DNA from 3 places in the Arthrobacter sp. TS-15 genome. Region 2 is predicted to be linked to each of the others. Evidence: riboswitches for the same ligand, from Rfam matches in the RefSeq annotation. Region 2 holds a riboswitch; each other region holds the start of a gene.
The links. A riboswitch is a leader RNA that binds a small molecule or an ion and turns the genes downstream of it on or off. The one in region 2 is predicted to bind cyclic di-AMP.

Region 1: it holds a riboswitch for cyclic di-AMP, as region 2 does, so the genes downstream of both, EU811_RS22355 (M23 family metallopeptidase) here and EU811_RS02610 (NlpC/P60 family protein) in region 2, are expected to answer to the same signal.
Region 3: it holds a riboswitch for cyclic di-AMP, as region 2 does, so the genes downstream of both, EU811_RS00745 (aggregation-promoting factor C-terminal-like domain-containing protein) here and EU811_RS02610 (NlpC/P60 family protein) in region 2, are expected to answer to the same signal.

What each region holds. Positions count from the first base shown of each region.
Region 1 is NZ_SDXQ01000067.1:6,515-10,970, reverse strand. Features, by position in the region: partial or broken gene resB (cytochrome c biogenesis protein ResB) at 1-159, shown strand, start outside; gene EU811_RS22360 (SURF1 family cytochrome oxidase biogenesis protein) at 149-1,006, shown strand; cyclic di-AMP (ydaO/yuaA leader) riboswitch at 1,433-1,604, shown strand; gene EU811_RS22355 (M23 family metallopeptidase) at 1,608-2,432, shown strand; partial or broken gene EU811_RS22350 (TrkH family potassium uptake protein) at 2,494-3,923, opposite strand; gene EU811_RS22345 (vitamin K epoxide reductase family protein) at 4,046-4,456, opposite strand, start outside.
Region 2 is NZ_SDXQ01000006.1:293,719-298,174, forward strand. Features, by position in the region: gene EU811_RS02600 (universal stress protein) at 1-885, opposite strand, end outside; gene EU811_RS23725 (FAD-binding protein) at 1,304-1,996, shown strand; gene EU811_RS02610 (NlpC/P60 family protein) at 2,159-2,956, opposite strand; cyclic di-AMP (ydaO/yuaA leader) riboswitch at 2,960-3,127, opposite strand; gene EU811_RS02615 (copper resistance CopC family protein) at 3,302-3,937, opposite strand; gene EU811_RS02620 (NCS2 family permease) at 4,053-4,456, shown strand, end outside.
Region 3 is NZ_SDXQ01000004.1:29,629-34,084, forward strand. Features, by position in the region: gene EU811_RS00735 (response regulator transcription factor) at 208-948, shown strand; gene EU811_RS00740 (sensor histidine kinase) at 952-2,499, shown strand; cyclic di-AMP (ydaO/yuaA leader) riboswitch at 2,598-2,754, shown strand; gene EU811_RS00745 (aggregation-promoting factor C-terminal-like domain-containing protein) at 2,760-3,623, shown strand; gene EU811_RS00750 (glycosyltransferase) at 3,815-4,456, shown strand, end outside.

The DNA.
Region 1 (4,456 bases), on a different contig from region 2:
GTCTGGGTTCGTGCCGGCGCCCACGAGGACGGGCGGACGATGGTCGAATACGGTCTTCTGGCACGGGGCGAAGACCATCGCCTGGCCGCCGAGGCGACGGCCATCCGCGCACTGCTGGCCGGGCAGTGGCAGCTCCAGGAGGGCCCCGGTGGCGTATAGGTTCCTGCTGTCCTGGCGTTGGGCCGGTTTCCTGATGGTCGCGGCACTGTTTGCCGCCGCGTGTATTGGACTGGGAAACTGGCAGATGGATCGCCGGAACCAGGCCGTGACCGAGATCCGCAGGGTCCAGGAGAACTACGACAAATCCCCTATGCCGTTCAAGGATGCCCGTCCTTATTTTGACGTCGCCGACCCTGAGGCGAAATGGACGACCGTATCCGTGACTGGCCGGTACCTTGGGCAGGACCAGAGAATCGTCAGGAACCGGCCGAACAATTCCGCCGCCGGATACGAGGTATTGGTCCCGTTCCGGGTGAGCTCCGGTGAGACGATCGCGATCAACAGGGGATGGCTGCCGATCGGCAATGACCGGCCCGGATACCCCGACACCGTGCCTGGCCCGCCGACCGGCGAGGTTACCGCGGTCGTCCGGATCAAACCGTCCGAACCTGATCTTGGCCGTGACGCACCCGAGGGCCAGCTGGCCAGCATTGACCTGTCCTATTACGGGAAGCAACTCGATTACCCGCTCATGAGGGGCAGCTACGGGGTGATGGCCTCGGAGTCCCCACAGCCGGCCGTGGCCCCCCAGCAGCTCGCCGCGCCGGCGGTCAAGGAAGGGTCGAACCTGTCCTACGCCCTGCAGTGGATCACGTTCGGGATCCTGGCCTTCGTCGGATTTGGATACATGGCACGGCAACAGGCCCGGATCGGTCGCGAGGAACGCGACATGCCGGACGACGTGGCGGACCCGGTTGAAGCCCTTCAGCAGCCCCGGGCGACATCCCGACCCAAGCGCTCCGGCTCCGAAGAAGAAGACGCGCTTCTGGACTCCATGGGACTCTAACCCCCCGGCCTGGGCAAGGATGACAGCGGCAACCAGGCCGTCACGCCGTCACCGTGAGGAGCGTGCCCGCCTGGTTGTCCGGGCCGATCCGTTGCCGCGGAAACACCGTCCCTTTGGGGAACCATCAGGATCCCTTGCTGGCCCTCGCGTACACCTCAGCACGGGGCAATCGACACAGCTCTGTGCCCGGCACGCCCGGGACCGGAACCATCCGGATGTGGGGTTCGTTGGTGCCATTAGCTGCTCATCTGAAGATACGCACCTATGTAGCTTGGCTTGGGCTGCGAGAAGCGAGACCGGGACAGGCACCAGCGCCCACGCCGCGCACGTAGTGTCACGAAATTGTAACGATGAGGCTTTGCGGCTACTATTAGTTCAGGTTTTTCTGTACTAAAACCCTTGATGCCGCACGCTCAGCCCCGCCGGTGGCATCAAACGACTATCCCTTTTACGGCGGGGGTGGAGGACCCAGAATCGGCAGCCAGCCTGCCTTGGGGTGAAGCCGCGATGTCGGTGGTCAGATGGCCACCGGGGTGCGGCCGGGTATTTCCTTGGCCCGAACCCGACAGCTAACTTCGCAGGCGAACCGAAAGGATCCCCCTTGTCTTCCTTATCCCCCCATGGCCGCCGCCGAAAACCAACCTCCGGTCCCTTGCTTCGCGCGGCCGCCCGGACGACTTCCCGGGTTACGCCGCAGCACCGGGGTGTGCCGGCTGCCGGGCCGCGCGTGAGCCGACGCAAACAGGTCACGGCTGCCGCCACGCTGAGCGTCGCCGCGATTCTGACCGCTTCTCTAACGGCCGCCCACGCCGGACCGGCCCCCGCCGGAGCCGGCCCCGTTGTGCAAGCCTCAGCGGCGAAAGCTTCCATTGCGCCGGTTCAGGCCTCTGCCGGGGCGTCCATCAGCTATGAACGGCCCGCTGTCACCACCGAGCAGGCGCCGTTGCCCGTGCCCGCCAAGACCCAGGGTGCCGCCGCGGGCACGGCATCTCCGACGGCTGTCTCCCCCGCACCGGCTGTTGCCCCCGCTGCTTCCTCTGCCCGGCTCGGCGCGCCGCTGGCCAGCATGTCCGTCACGTCGCCGTTCGGTATCCGCTCCAGCCCGATCAGCGGCTCCGGGGAACTGCATACCGGACTGGACCTCGTGGCAGCGTGCCAGACCGCGGTGTTCGCCGCAGGCAATGGAACGGTCGTGGAGGCGGGTTGGTCACCCTATGGGGGCGGAAACAGGATCGTGGTGGACCACGGCAACGGCTTGAAGAGTACGTATAACCATCTGGCGTCCATCGAAACCTCTGTCGGGGCGACCGTGGCCGCCGGCCAGCGGCTCGCCGCGGCCGGGACCACCGGAGCCTCCACCGGCTGCCACCTGCACTTCGAGGTGCTTTTGAACGGTCAGACAGTGAATCCGCAGGGCTGGATGTGACCCTGGAGGGCGGCACCACTCACCTCGAAGAGGCGCGGCTTGTCGATCGAAGGGCACGCGGCTAACCGATGATCGGTCGCTCTTCGGGAAAGTGGTACAGCTGGCTGCGCTGGCGCAGGGCCAGTGCCGCGGCCAGGGTGACAGTGCCGACACGGCCGGCGAACATCAGTGCCGAGAGCACGTACACCCCGGAGGGCGGCAGTTCGGCACTGAGGTTGGTGCTCAGTCCCACGGTGGCGAAGGCCGAGATGGTCTCGAACAGTACCCTGTCAAGGGAGGCCCCGCTGATCTGCAGGAGCAGGAAGGCGGCGACGGAGACGAGGGTTGCTCCGGCGACGATCACCGAGATGGCCACCCGCATGGTGCCTTGGGGGATGGTGCGGCCGTAGACCTTCACGTCGGCATCGCCGCGTGCTTCGGCCACGATGGCCAGGAACATGACGGCGATGGTGGTCACCTTGATGCCGCCGGCCGTGGACGCCGAGCCACCGCCTGCGAACATGAGCGCGTCGGTGAGGAGCATCGTGGTCGATTCCATCTGGTTCTGGTCCACCAGGTTGAACCCGCCCGAGCAGGTCATGACGGAGGCAAAGAGCGAATGGATGACCTTCTCCCCGCCCCTAAGTTGCCGATGGTCCGGACGTTGTCCCATTCCTTGACGGCCCACAGGACCGTGCCTGCGCCGAGCAGGATGAGGGAGACCTGGATGGTGAGCTTGGTGTGGAGGTTCCACTTCTTCCAGTTGAGCCCGTTTTGCTGGAGCACCATGACCACGGGGAAGCCGAGGCTGCCCAGGAAAACGCCCAGCATCAGCGGAACCAGGATCCAGAGGTCGGTTTCATAAGGGACGATTCCGTCGGAGTGCGGTGTGAACCCCGCGTTGTTGAAGGATGAGATGGAGTAGAAGACGCCGTGCCACACGGCCTGCCAGAACGGTTCGCCCAGGACCAGGAAGCGGGGGGTCAGGGCCAGGGCCAGTACCGCTTCGATGACCACGGAGGTCACGATGACGATCCGCAGCAGCGCACCAACTTCACCGAGCCTTCCGGCGTTGTTCATGGCTTCCTGGGCGATGAGCTTGCCGCGCACGCCCAGGCGCTTGCTGACCATGAGGGCCAGCAACGAGGCCAGGGTCAAGGTACCGAGTCCTCCAACGAAGATGCCCACCAGGATGACGAGTTGGCCGAAGAAAGACCAGTGCGTGGCCGTTGATACCACGGTCAGGCCGGTGACGCACACGCTGGAAACGGCCGTGAACATGGCCTGGTGTAAGGGTGTTCGCTCGCCGGACGCGGCGGACGCGGGCAGGGACAGCAACCCGGTAAAGAGCAGAATCACCACCACAAAGGCGCTGAAGGCGAGGCGGGCCGGGGAGGTGTTGGCGATGTTGTCGATGAGGTCGCGCAGCCCGGTCAGGATTCCCGCTCCCTCGTGGTCCGGCGCACCGGGCCCGCGGGTGGCGGGCTTGGGCCTTGACTGGTTCCGGGCCATGGGCATTCCCTTGATTGGCGGGGCGATGAAGGTTTGGGGACTCTGGGGCCGGACGTTAGAGGTTCCACTTCGTGCAGGGCGGCCAGCGGCAGCGGGACTCCGGCCGCGTGCCCGGGGTCTTCCTAGAACCCGGAGGTGCCAATGAACACGTGTAGGAAGGCGAAGAAGATGGTCGCGGCGGCGGCCACGTAGAGCAGGGCCGTGATGATCCAGCCGGACTCGGCCACGATGCGAGCGGCCCGGGCGGGTATCTTGATGATTCCGTGTGTGAGGTTCCGGGCCGTGACCCAGACGAAGAGGGGAATCATCGCCGCCCAGACGATCATGCAGAAGGGGCAGAGGATGTGGATCGAGTACAGGGCCTGGGACCACAGCCACACAACAAAGGCAAAACCAAGCGTGACGCCGGCTTGGAGCCCTGCCCAGTACCAGGGCGCGAAGGTGGCTCCGGAGAGCAGTGCCATGCCGGTGGTGATGATGACAGCGAACGCCACGATCCCGATGAACATGTTGGGGAAGCCGAACACTGAACT
Region 2 (4,456 bases):
TGTTCCCAGAACAACCAGCTCGACGCTGCGGCTGGTTTCCACAAGAACATCGACGGGCGAGCCATCCCGGAGGTCCGTCTCAATGGCCAACGAAGGGAAGTGGCTTCTGAGCCAGGCAACACCGGCGTCAAGCTGGACCCTGATATCGGCGAAAAGGGCATCGCGGTCCAACGGAGCCGGAACCCACGCCAGGGAACCGCTGTACTGCGGAACAGCGCAGATGACGCGCAGTGTGGCTCCCATGCGCTGCGCTTGCTCGGCAGCCTCGAGCACAGCAACGCGTGCTTGTTCGGAGCCGTCAACGCCTACTGCAACCACGTTTTCCACAGTGCGCGGGCCCGTTTTGGCGTGCTCGGCCTTGATGTGTTTGTCCTCGGTGTTCTCACCGAGGCGGTCAGCGCAATAGAGCGGGACCGTCACCGTGGGGCATTTGGCGTGCGCGGGCAGGGCACTACTCACCGAACCCAGGAGGCGCCCGACGAACCCACCGCGACCCCTGCTGCCGAACACCAGCAGCGCGGCCTCCTCGGAAAGGTCCAACAAGACACCAGCGGCATCACCGTTTTCCACGGAAGCATCGACGTCAATGGCATATCCGGAGACTTTGTCCAAGGCTTGACGAACGATCGCATCAGCGCCTTCGCGGATGACAGAATCGTCAACTGTTGCGTAGCCACCGTCCAAGCCGGAGGCCGCGAAAATTGGCACGGAGTATGCCGTGACAATATGCAGCGGAAGCTGGCGGCGCTCCGCCTCCCGTGCGGCCCAAACCAAGGCGCACTGACCGTGCTCTGAACCATCCACCCCGACGACGATGCCACCAGGTTCCACAACCTGGTCCTGGCCGTCCGGTGACTCTTCACTGTGTCTTCCGTGCTGGTCCATGGGGGCCTGCCTCTCCACCTACTGCTTGATGTTCCGGCTATTCTGCCAGAGGATCCCGGCCTGGAACTTCCAGACTGTTTTATTGCCAACGGCCGGGGCAGGAGAAACCCGGAAATTCCTCCTCCCAATGCTCACTATTCTCGGTCAGCAGTGGCGAATCAAGACGACATTTGGCTATGTGCATAACGGTCAGGGCTCGGTTCCCGGCGGTCCCTGGGGTGCTCGCGGCGAAGAGACAAAACGCGCAGGCGGAGAGGCTATCCATGGCCGAAAAAGTTCGGTAGTGTTCGAGTCACCGAATGGCCGGAAAACGTGTCTCACACCACACGCCCCGGTCATTTACTTGCGGCCGCTTGGGGAACTCGGACGCGATCCCACGCGATGCCGAAAGGCACACACGTCAAGGAGGAACCAAGCAGTGTCACTCACGCCTGATTCCGGCACGGAACGCACCACCACCGTGATCATCGGAGCCGGCCTGTCCGGCTTGGCAGTTGCCAGCGAACTCAGCCGCTACGGCGTGGGTTCGATCGTGGTAGACGGGTTCGGCGCGTTATCCACTACTGGACCGTCCGTCCATACAGGCATGCTCAAACGCACCGACGCCGCAGATCCGGCAGCAATGCAGGAACGAAACGAAATCCTTCGCCACCTGAGGAACTACGCTGCCAGTCATCACCTGGACGTTCGCAACACCACTCGCGCTGTCCGCTTGGATTTCCTGGGCTCAGATCCCTCACGGCATATCGGATACGGTGTGGCCGCCAGCATGACAACCACAGGCCTGAGGACCGGGCTCCACGCATCCGGCCCCCACGAATCCCATCCTCGCCAGTGGGCAATCCACACAGCCCAAGGCGTTCTCCTGGCAGACCACGTAGTAGTGACACGCTGCGCCCAAAGCCAGCTACGGCGCATGCTGGCCGAACTTGGCATAGCAGTCGGCCAGAATCTTGCCGCGGCCATGCGGGCCGTAGGAATGCACCTGGTGGGCGTCGGAGACCTCATCACTCCGTCCCCCAAGGAAGTGCTGCGGCAAGCCAAAGCAGTGGGTCAGGCCATCTCCTCCAAGGTTGCCCTGCCGGCGGGTCCCGGCGTCGCCATCGCCTAGGAAGTCCCGCAAGCAAACGCGCTACCACCCCCGCAAGCCGGCCAAGTCCGCCGTCGTACGTCCCGTACTGAACTTTTACGAACAGAACTTAACGCCAAAGGCCGGTGCCTCCGGAGACATAAGTCTTCGAAGGCACCGGCCTTTGAACTGAAGCGTGAGGCTTTATGCGCCAGCGCGTACGTAGGTCAGGGGACCCGTTGCGGTCAACCAGCTGATCGGGTGGATGCCCGTCTGGTTGCCGTTGATGCCACCGCTGATGGCCTGGCCGTTGCCGATGTAGATAGCAACGTGGCCGGACTGGACGATCATGTCACCGGGCTGGGGATCGCTGACGACCTTGCCGTAGTTCATGAACTGCATGGGACCGAGGTCGCCTACCGGGATACCTGCGGAACCAAGGGCCTTTTCGACCATGGCGGTGCAGTCCTGGAAGATACCAATCTGTGCGTAAGCCGAAGCAACCATGGCTGCGTTGACGCCGCCGGCGGCGGGGGCAGCTGCAGGAGCAGCGGCAACCGGTGCGGGTGCGGCAGCAACAGGAGCAGCAACCGCGGCCTGAGCGGCAACGGGAGCTGCAGCAGCAGCCGTGGTGACAGCTGCCTTCTTGGCTACAGGGGCCTCAACAACGGGGGCCGGCTTTTCGATGACCGGAGCTGCTACGGAAGCAACTGCGGGACGCTCGAAATTGACGGTAGCCGTCGACAGGGCGGTAACAACCTTGGTGGGTGCCTCGGAAACGGTCTCAGCAACCGTTGCGGGGCTGGAATCGCGCTGAACCGGGGTCTCAGCTGCGTGAGCAGCAATGGAACCGGTCAAAACGAGGCCAGAGGCTGCTGCGATAACAGCTGCCTGACGACCAGCGCCTGAAGCGTTGCTGGCAACTGCCTTCGAGATGGAGATGAACGGATTAGGACGTACGCTGTCCGCCTTACGACGGCCGCGAAGAATGCGTGAAGACATGAAAGAGCCTCTCCCGATGCCTGCGAGGTTAGCTGTCGGATTCGGATGGGAGTCACCCGGCCACTATCTCCCGCTGTTCAGCGAAAGCATCGTGACTTCACCCCAAGGCACGCTCGAAAGCGACCTAAATTGGGTTCCCCGTCTCTGCCGTAGGTTTGTCTGCGAACGGATTCCGGACTGCGGCAGAGCTAGGCAATCAGGCCGGAAGTGCCCGCTACGTGGAACAGGCACAGGAACTACGGTACGCGATGATTCCCCCGAAGTCACATTTAAGTAACGGGAAGTGGGCTTCTGGCGTGTCGCGGTAACCGATTCGAGATATTCGCAGCTACGTAGAAAACCGCGCTATTCCGCGGGAGTATCGCCCTCTGAGTCGTTGGACGCCGCCAATTTCTTCCGTGCGGTAACGGCGAGATAAATAACGAGACCCACAGCCACAACAGCCAGCCCCACAATGCTCCAAGGGAAAGGTTGGGAGGCGTCGGCGGCTGGCTCATTGTTACCGGCAGTCCCTGGTGCGGCGGTGCCCACTGTTGGTACCGCAGCTGAGGAAGCCGAAGCCGCTGGTGAGGCACCCGCCGTACCACTCGCCGACGTCGAGCCTCCTGCGGCGGCTGTGAACGTGAAGGTGCCCTCAATCGGGTGCGAGTCGGAGCTGACCACGCGCCATACCACTGTGAACTCGCCGGCAGGGGCGCCCTCGCGGAGCTTCTGAACGGCCTGGTTGTCGATGATTTCGACCGGACCGTCCGCCCAGTTCTCGCCGCCAGCCGTCACCGTTACGCCCGAACCGATCGCGAGCGGGCGGTTGTTGAACGTAATGGAGACCGACGCCGGGACTTCCGCAACGCGGGCACCGTTGGCTGGCGCTGTGGACTCGGCGACGTCGTGCGCGGACGCCGGTGCCGCTGCAAACAGCAGGGCGGAAGCAAAAGCAAGAGCAGCGACGACGGCGGCCAGAAGCGGGCGGATGGTACGCATGGGGCGGTTTCTCCTAGTGTTGGCTTCCTTACAGACTAGGCGAATCGTTGGGAGGGCCCGCACCGGACAACATAGGATTTGAGAGCAAACTCCCCCTCGATCCCCGGAGACCTTCATGCTTAAACAAGGTTCTGCAGTCGACCGCTACTTCAAGATCTCCGAACGTGGATCCACATATTCGCGGGAAATCCGTGGCGGCTTCGCGACCTTCTTCGCCATGAGCTACATCGTGGTGCTCAATCCACTGATCCTCTCCGGACCCGATTCGAGTGGCGCGTCGCTGGGTTTCACCGCCGTGGCGGCCACCACGGCGTTCGTTGCCGGCATCCTGACCATCCTCATGGGAGCCTGGGCCAAGCACCCGTTCGCCGTGGCCACAGGCTTGGGCGTCAACGCGTTCGTCGCAGTCACGGTGGCATCGCACCCCGGGCTGACATGGCCGGACATGATGGGACTCGTGGTACTTTCGGGCATCACCATGCTCATCCTGGTGCTGACCGGATTCCGGACTGCAGTGTT
Region 3 (4,456 bases), on a different contig from region 2:
GATGCTTCGGTTCCCACGAACGGGCATGCGGCGGAATCTCACGATCTGAAACAGTTGTTGTCCAATCACACTAAATGGCGGTTCAGCAAATTTCCCGAAAAAATCTGCTACAAGCTGTAGAAACAGCTCTCTCGCTAGTGTTGGGTTCACAGCGTCCTCACAGGACCGGCAAAGCGCTGGCTAACCAGCAGAACGGAGAGTTGTCCCATGGCCCCCTCGCACTCCATGACCAACAACCTTCCCCAACTCTCCCATCCGGACGGCTCCCCCATCCGCGCCCTTGTGGTGGACGATGAACCCAGCCTCGCCGAGCTCATGAGCATGGGACTTCGAATGGCGGGCTGGTCCGTGGCAGTGGCCGGGGACGGGCCCGGGGCCGTAAAACTGGCCAAGGACTTTCGCCCTGACGTGCTGGTCCTGGACGTCATGCTGCCCGGCTTCGACGGCGTGGAGGTCCTCAATCGCATCCGCACCTTCGCCCCGGAAGTTCCCGCACTGTTCCTCACCGCCAAGGACGCCGTACAGGATCGGATCGTTGGGCTCGCCGCCGGAGGGGACGACTACGTCACCAAGCCCTTCAGCATGGAAGAGGTCCTCCTACGCCTCCACCGTCTGGTCCAGCGTTCCGGGGTGGCGGCCATGGACACTGCCGAGCTTGTGGTGGGAGATCTCACGCTGAACGTGGACACCCGCGAAGTCACCCGGGCCGGCGAGGACATCCCGCTCACCGCCACCCAGTTTGAACTTTTGCGCTACCTCATGGAAAACCCCAAACGAGTGGTCAGCAAAGCCCAGATTCTGGACCGGGTGTGGGACTACGACTTCGGTGGCCAGGCCAACATCGTGGAACTCTACATCTCCTACCTACGCAAGAAGATCGAAGCCAACCATCCGCCCATGATCCACACCATCCGTGGCGCCGGGTACGTCATCAAGCCAGCGGACTAGGCGTTGAGCACACTGTCAGGAGTGGCCAAAAGCTCCCGTATTCCCGGAAATCCACAGCGCAGCTGGCTGAACCCGTCCACCTGGCACCTGCGGACACGCCTGGTCCTGGTGGCCATGGCGCTCCTGGTGGCCATCTGCGGAGCCGTGGGCATTGTCAGCTACGCGTCCATGGACATGGTCTTCAACAGGCAGCTCGATAGGCAATTGGAGCAGGCGTCCAGCCGCGCGACCGACTTCGGCAGGCCGCCGTCGAACTTTCCCACGAACCCCTCCGGAAGGCCTGACCCGCTGGAAGCGCGCGGCCAGGCCGCGGGAACGCTCAACGCGAGGATCGACGGCTCAACCGTGAGAAGTTCGGGGCTCATCGACGCCCAAGGCAACCGCGTTTCACTCTCCGCAGCCGATGAGCAGGTCCTGTTGTCGCTCCCCAAGGACAACGTGCCGGTGGATCGATCCCTATCCAATGGTGACTACCGGCTGGTGGCAGTGGACACCTACGGTGATGTGATCGTGACGGGGCTGCCCTTGGCGGACAAGCAAAGCGCCGAGGCCTCGCTGGTGTGGACCATGGTGTTGGTTTCGTTGGGCGGATTGGTACTGATCGGCCTCGCCGGAACAGTGATCATCCGGCGGACCATGCGGCCGCTTGAGCAGCTCTCCGAGGTTGCCACCAAGGTTTCGCGCCTCCCCCTCGACGCCGGTGAGGTGGCACTTGCGGTGCGCGTACCGCCGTCGGCCGCTCATCCCGGAACGGAAGTTGGAAGCGTTGGCCATGCTCTGAACCAGATGCTGGAGAACGTCGCCAGTGCATTGGAAGCACGGCAGGAAAGCGAAACCAAGGTGCGTCAGTTCGTCGCTGATGCCTCACACGAACTCCGCACACCGCTCACCGCGATCCGAGGCTACACGGAGTTGCTGAGGATGACCGAGACCTTCACCGACGATGGCCGCAAGTCGCTGGCAAGGGTCCAGAGCCAATCGGAGCGCATGACCACGCTGGTTGAGGACCTGCTGCTGCTGGCGCGCCTGGACGAGGGGCAGCCCGTGAAAGTCGAGGACGTTGACCTGACCCAGTTGGTGATCGAAACCGTCAGTGATGAGAAGGTCATGGCGCCGGATCACATCTGGCACCTCCAGCTCCCCGATGAACCTGTGACAGTCCGCGGCGATGTAACGCAATTGCACCAGGTGCTTGCCAACCTGCTGTCCAACGCGCGCAAACATACCGATCCCGGCACCACCGTGGTGACAGGCGTCATGCTCTCCGCTGATGGCAGCGCAGTGGTCACAGTGACGGACAACGGCCCGGGCATTCCGGTCGATTTCCAAGGCCGGATCTTCTCCCGTTTTGCCCGCGCTGATGCCGCGAGATCGGGTTCTGAAGGCACCTCGGGACTGGGCCTTTCCATTGTGGATTCGATTGTTGCCGCCCATGGTGGCACCGTGGAGGTGACGTCCAGGCCCGGGCGCACTGAGTTCGCGCTGCGACTTCCCACGGTAAGCACCGGAGAAGGTCAGGCACGCCGGCAAGGCGACTCACCGGCGTCGTGATCTCTGTTACCTAAATGTGACTTCTGAAGAAACCTCCTGTACCGTCGAAAGGGTGGGTTTCCCCAAGGACCCACATCCGGGATGCGCCGAGCTCTGCCACTTCCCGGAGTCCGTTCTTCTTTGAGGCAGAGACGGGGGACCCACAGTCTCCGGGCCTGGCAATGTGCCGCCCTAGGGGTGAAGCCGCAGCGTGACGCGCGGCCGGATGACCTCATCCGAACCCGACAGCTAACTCCGCAGGCGCTGAGAGGTCACACAACATGTCTGAATTTAACGATCAGACGCGCCCTTCTGCGCGTCACCGCGACGAACACAACGCACCGCTCACCAAGTCGCAGTCCGTCCTCAAGAACGCTGCCCGCCAGGGTAAGTCCGGCCACCGCATGTCAGTCGTAGCCGGCGTTGTTGCAGCCGCACTGGGTGTTGCATCGCTCGGAACCGCCGCAAACGCTGCGTTGACTCTCCCTGAGGCGAGCCGCGTTGCCGGGACCCAGGCTGCTGCCCAGGTCAGCGCCAACAAGTCAGCTGAAATCTCCGCTTCCTTGGATGCTGCCGCCGCCAAGGGCGCAGCTGACCGGGCTGCCGCGGACAAGGCAGCTGCTGAGAAGGCCGCTGCCGACAAGGCTGCCGCTGACCAGGCCGCTGCTGAGAAGGCTGCCGCTGACGCTGCAGCCAAGCAAGCCGCCGACGCCGCTGCCGCCCAAGCCGCAGCTGAGAAGGCTGCCGCTGACGCTGCAGCCAAGCAAGCCGCCGACGCCGCTGCTGCCGCCGCCGCTGCGGAAGCTGCAGCTGCCGCTGCCACCCCGAAAGCCGTGGACGACCCCGCCGCTGCCAAGGCCTACGCCGCCAGCATCCTGGGCAACTACGGCTGGAGCGCAGCTGAGATGACCGCGCTGAACACCCTGTGGGAGAAGGAATCCAACTGGAGGACCACTGCCACCAACGCTTCCAGCGGCGCGTATGGCATTGTCCAGTCCCTCCCGGCCGGCAAGATGGCCTCCGCTGGTGCTGACTGGCAGACCAACTACCAGACCCAGATCAAGTGGGGCCTGAACTACATCAAGGAGCGCTACGGATCCCCGTCCGCCGCTCTGGGCTTCCACTTGGCCAACAACTGGTACTAAGCCAGACCGCTTCATTGCCGCGCCCGTTCCCGCCGTCCGCCCCAGTACCCACTGGAGCGGATGGCGGGAACGGGTGCGGCTTTTGCTGTTTTACAGGCGCCACCCGTGGTTCACAGGCGCTGCCCATGGTTCACAGCGCGGTCACAGCCTCCGCCTAGAGCCCACATAATCGGCCGTCGCATGCTGGATATATGACGCTCACAGCTCCCCGGCCAGCACTGCATAGGACGGTGCAAGTCCCTCCCGCCAGCACACCCGCGCTGGCTCCCGTCCTGGACATCGCCCTACCTGTGTTCAACCAGGAAGTCCGCCTGGAAGAAGACGTTCGCAGGCTACACGGGCACCTTGCAGACACTCTTCCGCACACCTTCCGGATCACTGTGGTGGACAACGCCAGCACGGACGGCACCCTGCGGATCGCCGAACGCCTGGCGAGGGAATTCCCCGAGCTTATGGTGGTCCGTCTTGATCGAAGGGGCCGCGGAAACTCCCTCCGTAAGATCTGGTTGTCCTCCGCGTCACCGCTGCTTGCCTATATAGACCTGGACCTGTCCTTCGACCTTTCGGCCGTGGCTCCTCTTCTGGCCCCGCTGATGTCGGGCCACTCCGACCTCAGTGTCGGCACGCGTCTGGCAAAGGCTTCGCACGGGAGATTCAGCCACCACCGTGACGTCATTGCACGCACCTACAATTTTCTGTTGCGCGTCCTGACGGGAGCGCGCTTCTCCGATGCTGAGTGCGGGTTCAAAGCCATTCGTGCCGACGTCGCCCGCCAGCTGCTCCCCTACACCCGTGATGAAGCATGGTTTTTCGACACCGAACTGCTGATCATC